DNA from 3 places in the Streptomyces sp. NPDC059037 genome. Region 3 is predicted to be linked to each of the others. Evidence: riboswitches for the same ligand, from Rfam matches in the RefSeq annotation. Region 3 holds a riboswitch; each other region holds the start of a gene.

Region 1 (4,362 bases), on a different contig from region 3:
CACAGTCGGCGCGGCTACTCCAGGACCGCCTTCTTGAGCGGCACCGACGGATCCGCCGCCTTGGCCGGATCGAGCCGCGCGCCGCTCTCGATCAGCTTGCGGCCCTGGGCGAGGTCCCGGGGGCGCCCCACCGCGAGGACGGCCACCAGGGCGCCCGCGCGCAGCCAGCACACCGTCCAGGCCGCACCCGCCGGGTCACCGCGCCACACCAGTGCGTCGGCGGAGCTGTGGTGTCCCGCGTACTGGACGAAGCGGCCGAACTGCTCGGACCAGAAGTACGGGACCGGGTCGTACGCCGCGGGGGCCTCGCCGATGATGTTGGCCGCGACCGTGCGCGGGCCCTGGAGGGCGTTGTCCCAGTGGTGGACGAGGAGACGCTCGCCATACCTTCCCGAAGGGAAGGAGGAGCAGTCCCCGACCGCGTACACGTCCGGTTCCGAGGTCCTCAGGTGGTCGTCGGCGACGACCTCCCGGTGGGCGCCGAGGGCGATCCCGGAGTCCGCGAGCCACTGCGTGGCGGGCCGGGCGCCGATGCCGACGACGACCGCGCCGGCGGGCAGCCGGGTGCCGTCGTCCAGGAAGACGGTGCCGGGCTCGACGCGCTCCACGCGCGCGTGGGTGCGCAGTTCGGCCCCGGAGTCCGCGTACCAGGCGGTCATCGGCGCCGCGACCTCGGCGGGCAGCGCCCCCGCGAGCGGCCGCTCGGCGGCCTCGACCACGGTGACCGCGCAGCCCGCCTCTCGCGCGGCGGTGGCGAACTCGGCGCCGATCCAGCCCGCCCCGACGACCACGATGTCGTGCTGCTCGGCGAGCACCGGGCGCAGCCGTTCGGCGTCGTCCAGGGTGCGCAGCAGATGTACGCCGGGGACTCCGGAGGCGCCCGGCAGCAGGATCGGCTCGGCGCCGGTCGCGATGACGAGGGCGTCGTAGGGAACCGGCCCCGAAGCGGTGTCGAGCTCGTGGTCCGCCGGGCGGACGCCCGTGACCTCGTGGCCCAGGCTCAGCTCGATGCCCAGCGCCTCGAAGTCGACGTCGAAGGCGGAGCCCTCCGCCTTGCCGAGCAGCACGGCCTTGGACAGCGGCGGCCTGTCGTACGGCTGATGGGGTTCCGCCCCGATGAGGGTGACCGCACCGGTGAACCCCTGATCGCGCAGGGCCACGGCGGTCTGCACCCCGGCCATCCCCGCGCCGACGATGACGACCTGGCGCTCTGCCTGCCTCTGCTGCTCGCTCACCCGATCACTGTAGGGCGGCACAGGACGCCGACTTCAGGGCGCGACGAGGAGATCTCTGACACACCGTCACCGCCCATACCCGGACAGCTCCCCCTACTGCCACCGGACACGACGGGCTAGGGTGGCCGGTGCAGAGCACTCGCGGGAGCCCGGACGCACCGGGCTGAGAGGGAGGCTGGGACGGCCTCCGACCGTACGAACCTGATCCGGGTCATGCCGGCGAAGGGAGGGGCTGGACACCCATGCATCCACGTACACCACCCCATGCGACGACGGACGTCCTCGTCGTCGGGGGCGGCATCATCGGCCTGGTCACGGCCTGGCGGGCGGCGCAGCGCGGCCTGTCCGTGGCGGTCGTGGACCCCGAGCCGGGCGGCGGCGCGGCGCAGGTCGCCGCGGGCATGCTGGCCGCGGTCACCGAGCTCCACTACGGCGAGCAGACGCTGCTCGGCCTGAATCTGGCCTCCGCGAAGCGCTATCCGGCGTTCGCGCAGGAGCTGACGGAGGCGAGCGGCCGCGATCTCGGCTACCGCGCCTGCGGCACGCTCGCCGTCGCGCTGGACTCCGACGACCGCGCCCATCTGCGCGAACTGCACGCCCTTCAGCGCCAGTCGGGGCTTGCATCGGAGTGGCTGAGCGGGCGCGAGTGCCGCCGACTCGAACCGATGCTCGCGCCCGGCGTGCGCGGCGGGCTCCGTGTGGACGGCGACCACCAGGTCGACCCGCGCAGGCTCGCCGCGGCGCTCCTGGTGGCGTGCGAGCGGGCCGGCGTGGTCTTCCACCGGGCGTGGGCGGAGCGCCTGACGGTCGTACGCGACCGGGCCACCGGTGTCGTCCTCGCCGACGGCGCCGCCCTGGAGGCCGACCGGACCGTGCTGGCCGCGGGCAGCCTCAGCGGACGCCTCACAGGGGTCCCTGAGGGGGTTCTGCCGCCCGTTCGCCCGGTCAAGGGGCAAGTGCTGCGGCTTACGGTGCCGGAGCGCCACGCGCCGTTCCTGAGCCGTACAGTGCGCGCCGTGGTCCGGGGCAGCCAGGTCTATCTGGTGCCGCGCGAGAACGGCGAGCTGGTGGTCGGCGCCACCAGCGAGGAGCTCGGCTGGGACACGACGGTCACCGCGGGCGGCGTGTACGAGCTGCTTCGGGACGCCCACGAACTCGTACCGGGCATCACGGAACTGCCGCTGACCGAGACCCGCGCGGGACTGCGCCCCGGCTCCCCCGACAACGCGCCGATGCTCGGCCCCACCGCCCTGCCCGGCCTCCAGCTGGCCACCGGCCACTACCGCAACGGCGTCCTGCTGACGCCCGTCACCGGCGACGTCATGGCGCACGCCCTGGTCACCGGTGAACTGCCCGACGACGCACGGGCGTTCACCCCCCGCCGGTTCGCGACGACACCCTCGGCACAGTCCCTCATGGAGCAGCCCGCATGACCCACTCAGCCGTCTCAGTCAACGGAGAAGTCCGCGAGGTGGCCGCGGGCACCACGCTCGAGTCCCTGGTCGCCACGCTCACCGCGGCCCCGTCCGGCGTCGCCGCGGCGCTCAACGAAACCGTCGTCCCGCGCGCGCGGTGGTCCACCACGGCGCTCGCCGACGGCGACCGCGTCGAAGTGCTCACCGCCGTCCAAGGAGGCTGAACCGACATGGCAGACGACCCCTTCGTCATCGGCGGGCTCACGCTCTCCTCACGACTGATCATGGGTACGGGCGGTGCGCCCAGCCTCGACGTGCTCGAGCGGTCACTCGTCGCCTCCGGGACGGAGCTGACCACGGTCGCGATGCGCCGCCTCGATCCCGGCGTACAGGGCTCGGTGCTCTCCGTGCTCGGCAGGCTCGGCATCCGGGTCCTTCCGAACACGGCGGGCTGCTTCACCGCGGGCGAGGCCGTCCTGACCGCCCGGCTCGCCCGGGAGGCGCTCGGCACGGATCTGGTGAAGCTGGAGGTCATCGCGGACGAGCGCACCCTGCTCCCCGATCCGATCGAGCTCATCGACGCCGCCGAGACCCTGGTCGACGACGGCTTCACGGTCCTTCCGTACACGAACGACGACCCGGTCCTCGCCCGGAAGCTGGAGGACGTGGGCTGCGCGGCGATCATGCCGCTCGGGTCGCCCATCGGCTCCGGGCTCGGGATCCGCAACCCGCACAACTTCCAGCTGATCGTCGAGCACGCGCGCGTGCCGGTGATTCTGGACGCGGGGGCGGGCACGGCGTCCGACGCGGCGCTCGCGATGGAGCTGGGGTGCGCGGGTGTGATGCTCGCCTCGGCCGTGACGCGGGCGCAGGAGCCGGTGCTCATGGCGGAGGCCATGCGGCACGGCGTCGACGCGGGGCGCCTGGCCTTTAGGGCGGGGCGGATTCCGCGGCGGCATTTCGCCGAGGCGTCTTCTCCTGCGGAGGGCCTGGCCAGGCTGGATCCGGAGCGGCCGGCGTTCTGAGCGGCTGCGCCTGTTACAGGTCGGCTGCAGTCGGGCCCCAGGGCCGCCCGCGCGGGCATCGGTGTCAGCGGTGGCTCGTAGACTCCCCCCGTGGACACGACCCTTCAGGACCCGCTCGTCGGGCAGGTGCTCGACGGCCGATATCGCGTGGACGGACGGATCGCGGTAGGCGGGATGGCCACGGTCTACCGGGCCGTGGACACCCGCCTCGACCGCGTGCTCGCGCTCAAGGTGATGCACCCGACGCTCGCCGCCGACGTCTCGTTCGTCGACCGCTTCATCCGCGAGGCGAAGTCGGTCGCCCGGCTCTCGCACCCGAACGTGGTGGGGGTCTACGACCAGGGCACCGACGGTGCGTACGTCTATCTGGCGATGGAGTACATCGCCGGGTGCACCCTGCGCGACGTCCTGCGCGAGCGCGGCGCCCTGCAGCCGCGGGCCGCGCTCGACATCCTGGAGCCGGTGCTCGCCGCGCTCGGCGCCGCGCACCGCGCCGGGTTCGTGCACCGCGACATGAAGCCGGAGAACGTCCTCATAGGGGACGACGGCCGGGTCAAGGTCGCCGACTTCGGCCTCGTGCGCGCGGTGGACACCGTCACGAACACGACCGGCACGGTCCTCGGGACGGTCTCTTATCTCGCGCCCGAGCAGATAGAGCACGGCACGGCCGACACCCGCGTCGACGTG
Region 2 (4,362 bases), on a different contig from region 3:
AGGGACACCGCGAAGGCGAACCCGGCCGCGATCAGCAGCGCCCGCCGCACCATCGGCAGGTCGACCTCGCGCCACGCCCGCAGCGGCGACGCCCCGAGCACGGCCGCCGCCTCGCGCAGCCGTCCGTCGACCGCGCGCAGGACGGGAAGCATGGTGCGTACGACGAAGGGCACGCCGACCAGGGCCTGCGCCAGCGGCACCAGGATCCAGGTGGAGCGCAGGTCGAGCGGCGGCTCGTCCAGCGTGATCAGGAACCCGAAGCCGACCGTCACCGCGGACACCCCGAGCGGCAGCATGAGCAGCGCGTCGAAGCCGCGCACCAGGCGACCGGCCTTCCGGGTGAGCGCCGCCGCGGCGAGACCGCCGATCACCAGGGCGATGGCGGTGGCGGCGAGCGCGTACTGGAGGGAATTCCAGACCGCGTCGATCGGCGGGACCAGGAAGGCGCCGCCCTCCGCCGATGTCAGCTCCTGGTAGTAGGTGAAGCCATAGCCGTCGGGGCCGCTCAGCGACCGCTCGATCAGCACGCCGAGCGGCAGCAGGATCAGCACGGCGATCGTCAGCATGACCCCGCCGAGCAGCGCCCACTGCCCCACGCCGCGCGGCCGCCGGGCGACCGTCGAGGCGTCGACCAGCTTCAGGGCGGTCTCCCGCCTGCGCACGGTCCACGCGTGCACGGCGAGGATCAGACCGACCGCCACGAACTGCACGATCGTCAGGACGGCGGCCGTCGACAGGTCGAGGAGCTGGGCGGTCTGCCGGTAGATCTCGACTTCGAGCGTCGAGTACGCGGGTCCGCCGAGGATCTGTACGACGCCGAAGGAGGTGAAGGTGAACAGGAAGACCATCAGCGCGGCCGCCGCGACCGCGGGGCCGAGCGCGGGCAGCGTCACCGTCCGCCAGGCCCTCCAGCGCGAGGCGCCGAGCATCCGCGCGGCCTCCTCCTGGCGCGGATCGAGCTGCGACCAGAGCCCGCCGACGGTCCGTACGACGACGGCGTAATTGAAGAAGACGTGCGCGAGCAGAATCGCCCACACCGTCGTGTCGAGCCGCAGGCCCCACATCTCGTCGAACAGCCCCCCGCGCCCGACCAGGGCGAGGAACGCGGTCCCGACGACGACCGTCGGCAGCACGAACGGCACGGTGACGGCGGCCCGGAGCACCTGCTTGCCCCTGAACTCGAAGCGCGCGAAGACATACGCGCCGGGGAGCGCGATCAGCAGCGTGAGCGCGGTCGACGCGAGCGCCTGCCAGGTGGTGAACCACAGCACGTGCCGCACGTCGGACTGCCCGATGACCTCCGCGATCCGCCCGAACTGCCACTGCCCGTCCACCTTCAGGCCGCGCGCGACGATCGCGGCGACCGGATAGGCGAAGAAGACCGCGAAGAACGCGACGGGCACGGCCATGAGACCGAGCCGCGCCGCGCTCCCGCGCGTGAACCCCTTACGAGCGGGGGCCTTTACTTCAGTACGAGCGAGGTCCACGACTTGACCCACTGATCACGGTTGTCGGCGATCTTCTTCGGGGCCATGGTCTCCGGCTCGTCGACCTTCACGCCGTGCTTGACGAACAGCTCGGGCAGCTCGACGCCCTCCCGCACCGGGTTCACGAACATGTTCAGCGGCATGTCCTGCTGGAACTCGGTACTGATCAGGAAGTCGAGCAGCGCCTTGCCGCCCTTCTCGTTCTTGGCGTTGCCGAGCAGACCCGCGTACTCGACCTGCCGGAAGCAGGTGCCGGTCGCGACGCCGGTCGGCGCCTCCTTGGGCTGCGGCTTCGCGTAGAGCACCTCGACGGGCGGCGACGAGGCGTAGGAGACGACGAGCGGCCGGTCGCCCTTGGCCTTCTTGCCGCCCGTGGAGCCGGAGAACTCCTCGCTGTAGGCCTGCTCCCAGCCGTCGACGACCTTGACGCCGTTGGCCTTGAGCTTCTTCCAGTAGCCCTGCCAGCCGTCGTCGCCGTACTGGGCGGCGGTGCCGAGCAGGAAGCCGAGCCCGGGCGACGAGGTCGACGCGTTCTCGGTCACGAGGAGGTTCTTGTAGGCAGGCTTGACCAGATCGTCGAAGGACTTCGGCGGCGCCAGCTTCTTGTCGGCGAAGTACTTCTTGTCGTAGTTGACGCAGATGTCGCCGCTGTCGACGGGCGTCACCCGGTGCTTGTCCTGATCGACGCGGAACTGCGAGGCGATCCGGTCCGAGCCCTTGGCCTCGTACGACTGGAAGAGGCCGTTGTCGAGCGCCCGCGACAGCAGCGTGTTGTCGACGCCGAAGAAGACATCGCCCTGCGGGTTGTCCTTGGAGAGGATCGCCTTGTTCACGGCGGCGCCCGCGTCTCCGTCCTTGAGGACGTTGACCTTGTAGCCGGACCGCTTCTCGAACTCCTTCAGTACGTCCTTGGAGACGCTGAAGGAGTCATGGCTGACCAGCGTGACGCTCTTGGAGTCTGCGGCGTTGTCGCCGCTGCCGTCGGAGCTGCCGCAAGCGGAGAGCGCGACGAGCCCGAGGGTCACCGCGACCGCGGTGACCGTGACCTTCTTGGTGGTGCTCACTGAATTCAATCCTCCTGGGGGTGACCAGGAAGAGACGCGGCCCTGCCCACGGACCGGAAGGGTCCGCGGGCAGGGCGCAACAGCTTGAGTGATGTCCGAACTTCCTACCCGGAATGACCCGGGCAAGGTTCAGAGGGTCTGCGGCCAACCTGTCCTTGGCTGCCGCACTCTCAGCGCTGTGGCGCTCCCCTGTCGGAATATGAAGATGTGTTCCGGCTGTGAAGTTGTGTTTCGGCCAGCCTAACGCTCCGCCGCGGCGAGCTGACCGCACGCCCCGTCGATCTCCTGGCCACGGGTGTCACGAACCGTGACAGGCACCCCATGGGCGGCGATGGCGTCCACGAAGGCCTTCTCGTCCTCCGGCCGCGATGCCGTCCACTTCGAGCCCGGCGTCGGGTTCAGCGGGATCAGGTTCACGTGCACGGGCTTGTTCTTGAGCAGCCGCCCGAGCCGGTCACCGCGCCACGCGTGGTCGTTGATGTCCCTGATCAGCGCGTACTCGATGGAAAGCCGGCGCCCGGACTTGGCCGCGTACTCCCAGCCGGCATCCAGCACCTCCCGCACGTTCCACCGCGTATTGACGGGTACGAGGGTGTCGCGCAGCTCGTCGTCGGGCGCGTGCAGGGAGATCGCGAGGCGGCACTTGAAGCCCTCGTCGGCGAACCGGTGGATGGCGGGCACGAGCCCGACGGTCGACACGGTGATGCCGCGCTGCGAGAGCCCGACACCGTCCGGCTCGGGATCGGTCAGCCTGCGGATCGCCCCGATCACCCGGTTGTAGTTGGCGAGCGGCTCGCCCATCCCCATGAAGACGATGTTGCTCAGCCGCGCGGGCCCACCGGGGATCTCCCCATCCCTCAGCGCACGCATCCCGTCCACGATCTGGTGCACGATCTCGGCGGTCGACAGATTCCGGTCGAGACCGGCCTGCCCCGTCGCACAGAACGGGCAGTTCATCCCGCATCCGGCCTGCGACGAGATGCACATCGTCACCCGGTCCGGATAGCGCATGAGCACGGACTCGACGAGCGTCCCGTCGAAGAGCCGCCACAGCGTCTTACGGGTGGTGTCGTCGTCACAGCTGATGTGCCGCACCACGGACATCAACTCGGGAAGCAGCGCCTCCTGGAGCTTGCCGCGGGACCCGGCGGGAATGTCGGTCCACTGCTCCGGATCGTGCGCGTACCGCGCGAAGTAGTGCTGCGAGAGCTGCTTGGCGCGAAACGGTTTCTCGCCGGCGGCGGCGACGGCTTCCTTGCGCTCGGCGGGCGTGAGGTCGGCGAGATGCCGCGGCGGCTTCTTGGCTCCGCGGGGCGCGACGAAGGTGAGTTCTCCGGGTACAGGCATGGTGAATCCAGTGTCTCAGACGGTTGAAGCCTGGCCAGGTCACCGCCTACGGGTGGGGGCCGTCGTTGGTCGTCATTGGTCGCTGTAGGCCCCCCTTGGACGGCCCACAGACGGCCCGGCGGATCCCCGGCTGACCTGCGACAAGGGATCCAGCCGCTTCGGGCCGAGCCCCGCCGTTTGTCCTGCAGGCCAACCTCGGGCACGCGCCACCGACATTTTTGACCAGGACAGCGAGGCGCGTGGCCCCGGCTAAAGGGTGCAGACCACTCCCGGCTACTTAGGATCGTGCCTAGCGGCTCTGCCTGACGGGCCCCACGCACATAGGTCCTCTGGGTTGGACTGAAACGACCTTGTCTAGTCCGTTATCTACGAAAGTCGTGCGGCTACGTGCTGCCAGGCGGATACTGCATTTATGCCTCGACGCCATAGATTCTCGGGACTCGCTTATTTTCCGTGGCCCATCC
Region 3 (4,362 bases):
CGATGCGGACGGCGGTGGTCCCGTCATCGAGGGACCGCACATCTACGCAGGCGGACTGGCCATCGCCATGGACGGCGGAGTGACCATGGCCGGAAAGCTACTGGTCTGCCAACTCCCCTTGGATAGCTGAGCGTTCGCTGGGCAGGCGCTCCACTACAGGATCACGCTGGCCAGGGGGCCTATTTCTGGAAACCCCCTGTCACCGCGTGCCGTCACGGCTCTACCATCGGCTTATCCGTAGCAGGCTCCCCTCCGTTTCTGCCCGACGGCTCGTACCCATGCGAGCCACCAAGCCCTACGGAGCATCGGGGGATGCACATGAACAGCGCTCCACACCTGCTCAATGAGGACCGCCCCGAGTTCGAGCGGATCCTCGATGAGGCGCTGCGCACCGCACCGAACCGTCCGGATCTCGCCGCAGTGGGCGAGCGGCTCAATCCCGAGCAGCTGCGCACCATGGCACTGAACGCCACTGCGCTGATCACCGCCGCTGCCACGACCGAGTACACGCACTATGTGAAGGTCCGCGAGAAACTGCGCGAAAGCGGATCTGCCGCACCATCGATACGGGAACGGAGCAGCCAGAGCGAGGCGGAAGCCGGCTCGGGCGGCCTCGGTCTCGCCACCACGATGGGGGAGGTCACCGCCGAGACAGGGGCGGGGGCGGGGGCGATCGCCGTCGTCGCGGTGCTCGCACCCGTGCTCGCCGGGGCGGCCGCCGCGATCTTCCTGCTCGTGGGCTACATCCTGAAGATGCTCAACCCCGAGCCCGCCTTCGCGGACACCCTGCTCACCGCGGGATGGCTGTTCGGCGCGCTCACCGCAGGGGGCATCCTGGTCGCTGCGATCGGGCTGCTCCTGACCGCTCTGCGCAACGGCTCGACCTCGCTCCAGGCCGGCTCGCACGGCGAACGGAACGAGGAGGTGGCCCGCGCCAGGGAAGCCTGGGGCGAGGCACTCCTGGAGCGCGGCGTCCTGCCGTTCCTGCGGGAGGCGCTCGCGGATCCGGGGGCCGCACAAGTGGCCCGTACGCCGTCGGCGGACCCGAGCAGCCGCATGCCTCAACTGGGCTACCACCGGCCCGGGTTCAGCAGCCCGGACGGCGGTCCCTCAGCGGGGCCACGGCCGAGCTACTCGAGTCCGGACTTCTCAAGCCCCGACTTCGGCGGGCCCGACCACAAGCCGGAGTAGCGGGGCCGCGGGCGAGCACTGCTGTGGGTCCCCCAACGGCTGTTGGGAGACCCACAGATTCGCGCTGTCCGGAACCTCGTGGGTCACTTCAGTGACCTGCTCGGTTCAGTCCGCGATCGGCAGATAGACCCGGTTGCCCGCCGCGGCGAACTCCTTGGACTTCTGCTCCATGCCCGCCTCGATCTCGTCCTGCGCCAGGTCACCGCCGTGCTGTCGGCGGATGTCCTGCGAGATCTTCATGCTGCAGAACTTCGGCCCGCACATCGAGCAGAAGTGCGCCGTCTTCGCGGGCTCGGCCGGCAGCGTCTCGTCGTGGAACTCCCGTGCGGTGACCGGGTCGAGGGCCAGGTTGAACTGGTCCTCCCAGCGGAACTCGAAGCGCGCGTCCGAGAGCGCGTCGTCCCAGTCCTGCGCGCCCGGGTGCCCCTTGGCGAGGTCCGCCGCGTGCGCCGCGATCTTGTACGTGATGACGCCCGTCTTCACGTCGTCCCTGTTCGGCAGGCCCAGGTGCTCCTTGGGCGTGACGTAGCAGAGCATCGCCGTGCCCCACCAGCCGATCATCGCGGCGCCGATGCCGGAGGTGATGTGGTCGTAGGCGGGCGCGATGTCCGTGGTCAGCGGGCCGAGCGTGTAGAACGGCGCCTCCTCGCAGATCTCCTGCTGGAGGTCGATGTTCTCCTTGATCTTGTGCATCGGGACGTGACCGGGGCCCTCGATCATCGTCTGTACGTTGTGACGCTTGGCGATCGTGTTGAGTTCCCCGAGGGTCTTCAACTCGGCGAACTGCGCCTCGTCGTTGGCGTCCGCGATCGATCCGGGGCGCAGGCCGTCGCCGAGCGAGTACGTCACGTCGTACGCCGCGAGGATCTCGCAGAGCTCCTCGAAGTTCTCGTAGAGGAAGCTCTCCTTGTGGTGCGCCAGGCACCAGGCGGCCATGATCGAGCCGCCGCGCGAGACGATGCCGGTCTTACGGCGCGCGGTGAGCGGGACGTACGGAAGGCGCACGCCCGCGTGCACCGTCATGTAGTCCACGCCCTGCTCGGCCTGCTCGATGACCGTGTCCTTGTAGATCTCCCAGGTCAGCGCCTCGGCCTGGCCGTCGACCTTCTCCAGGGCCTGGTAGAGCGGCACGGTGCCGATGGGAACGGGGGAGTTGCGCAGGACCCACTCGCGGGTGGTGTGGATGTTGCGGCCGGTGGACAGGTCCATGACCGTGTCGGCGCCCCACTTGGTGGCCCAGGTCATCTTGTCCACCTCCTCCTCGATGGAGGAGGTGACCGCGGAGTTGCCGATGTTGGCGTTCACCTTCACCAGGAACTTCTTGCCGATGATCATCGGCTCGATCTCCGGGTGGTTGACGTTGGCCGGGATCACCGCGCGGCCCGCGGCGACCTCCGCGCGCACGACCTCGGGGTCGAGGTTCTCGCGGATCCCGATGAACTCCATCTCCGGCGTGATCTCGCCGCGACGGGCGTACGCGAGCTGCGTGACCGCCTGGCCCTGACGGCCGCGGCGCGGCTGGCGGGGACGGCCGGGGAAGACCGCGTCGAGGTTCTTCAGCCCGCCGCGGGGCGAGGTGTGCTTGATGCCGTCGTCCTCGGGACGGGGCGGGCGGCCCACATACTCCTCGGTGTCGCCGCGGGCGATGATCCAGTTCTCGCGGAGGGGTGCGAGACCCCTGCGGACGTCGGTGTCGATGGACTCGTCGGTGTACGGCCCCGAAGTGTCGTACAGGGTCACGGCCTTGCCGTTGGTGAGGTGCACCTGGCGGACCGGCACGCGCAGGTCGGGGCGTGAGCCCTCGACATACGCCTTGTGCCAGCCGATGGACTTTCCGGCCTCGTCGCTCTGGTTCTGCGTCGAGGCAGGCGTGCGTGCGTCCGATGTGGTCATGAGACCTACTCCCTACGCCGGCATTACCCGGTAACAGGTTCGGCGGTCGACGCAGCGGATCCCGTACGGCAGCGGCACCATTCGTGCCGTTTCGTACGGAGGTCAGCGCCCTCTCAGCCCGGTGCTCCGAGCTCCCGCGTTTGCAAAGGTGCCCCCACGCTAGCGTCATATCGGGCGTGCTGAACAGAGGGCCCCCTCCGTTCTTGCGATGATCGGGCAGTGACCACCACAGAGCCGCCGCCCCGCCCGCCGTCCGAGCCGCCGTCTCAGCCACCCTTCTCGACCCCGCCCGGGGACGGGCACGGGCGGGGGGACGGAGGTGGCGACGGGGGCGGCCACGGGCATGGGCACTCGCACAGCCACGGCCCGGCGGCGCCCGTCTCCAAACATCTGCGCAAGGTCATCGCCGCAGTGCTGATTCCTTTCGCCACCGCGGTCGTCGTGGGCCTCGTCGTGCTCTGGCCCGGTGGCGCGCCGGGCCATGAGCGCACCGGGGTCGGCTTCGACCGGCAAACCGAGTCGGCGACGGTGACGAAGGTGCAGGAGCTGCCCTGCAAGGACGTGAACGCCTCACAGCCGCCGCCCACCGGGGACACCTCCACCGCCGAGGGCCAGACCGCGCAGTCGCGCGCGGAGGGCATGTGCAAGAAGGCGACGGTCGAGGTGACCAGCGGAAAGGACAAGGGCCGCACCTTCACCGAGATCGTCCAGCCGGACGCGCCTCGGCAGTTGAGTGAGGGCCAGCGGGTGGTGGTCGCCTATGAGCCCAAGGCCCCGGAGGCGCTGCAGTACTCGGTCACCGATGTGGACCGCACCGTCCCCATGGCGCTGCTCGCCGGGATCTTCGCCCTCGTCGTCGTCGTGGTGGGGCGGATGCGCGGTGTCATGGCCCTGGTGGCACTGGCGTTGAGCTTCCTGGTGCTGACCTTCTTCATCCTGCCCGCGATCCTGCAGGGATCGAATCCGCTGGTGGTGGCGGTGGTCGGGGCCAGCGCGATCATGCTGATCGCGCTCTATCTGTGCCACGGGCTCACGGCCCGTACATCGGTCGCGGTCATCGGCACGCTGATCTCGCTCGTCCTCATCGCACTGCTCGGCTCGATCTTCATCGGCTGGGCCTCGCTGAGCGGCAACACGGACGACAACACGGGCTTGATCCACGGCCTTTACCCGGATATCGACATGAGCGGTCTGCTGCTCGCGGGCGTCATCATCGGCTCACTCGGTGTCCTCGACGACGTGACCGTCACGCAGACGTCCGCGGTCTGGGAACTGCAC

What was found. A riboswitch is a leader RNA that binds a small molecule or an ion and turns the genes downstream of it on or off. The one in region 3 is predicted to bind thiamine pyrophosphate.
Region 1: linked by a shared signal. The riboswitch ahead of thiO (glycine oxidase ThiO) and the one ahead of thiC (phosphomethylpyrimidine synthase ThiC) in region 3 are both predicted to bind thiamine pyrophosphate.
Region 2: linked by a shared signal. The riboswitch ahead of ACFWY6_RS06525 (thiamine ABC transporter substrate binding subunit) and the one ahead of thiC (phosphomethylpyrimidine synthase ThiC) in region 3 are both predicted to bind thiamine pyrophosphate.

What each region holds. Positions count from the first base shown of each region.
Region 1 covers NZ_JBHYIG010000075.1:11,597-15,958, forward strand. The annotation lists gene ACFWY6_RS17830 (NAD(P)/FAD-dependent oxidoreductase) at 15-1,181, opposite strand; TPP riboswitch at 1,367-1,480, shown strand; gene thiO (glycine oxidase ThiO) at 1,478-2,668, shown strand; gene thiS (sulfur carrier protein ThiS) at 2,665-2,874, shown strand; gene ACFWY6_RS17845 (thiazole synthase) at 2,881-3,675, shown strand; gene pknB (Stk1 family PASTA domain-containing Ser/Thr kinase) at 3,766-4,362, shown strand, end outside.
Region 2 covers NZ_JBHYIG010000018.1:47,105-51,466, reverse strand. The annotation lists gene ACFWY6_RS06530 (ABC transporter permease) at 1-1,487, opposite strand, end outside; gene ACFWY6_RS06525 (thiamine ABC transporter substrate binding subunit) at 1,463-2,551, opposite strand; TPP riboswitch at 2,635-2,752, opposite strand; gene rlmN (23S rRNA (adenine(2503)-C(2))-methyltransferase RlmN) at 2,792-3,898, opposite strand.
Region 3 covers NZ_JBHYIG010000027.1:48,153-52,514, forward strand. The annotation lists gene ACFWY6_RS08870 (metallophosphoesterase) at 1-130, shown strand, start outside; gene ACFWY6_RS08875 (hypothetical protein) at 313-1,191, shown strand; gene thiC (phosphomethylpyrimidine synthase ThiC) at 1,297-3,084, opposite strand; TPP riboswitch at 3,077-3,232, opposite strand; partial or broken gene ACFWY6_RS08885 (YibE/F family protein) at 3,304-4,362, shown strand, end outside.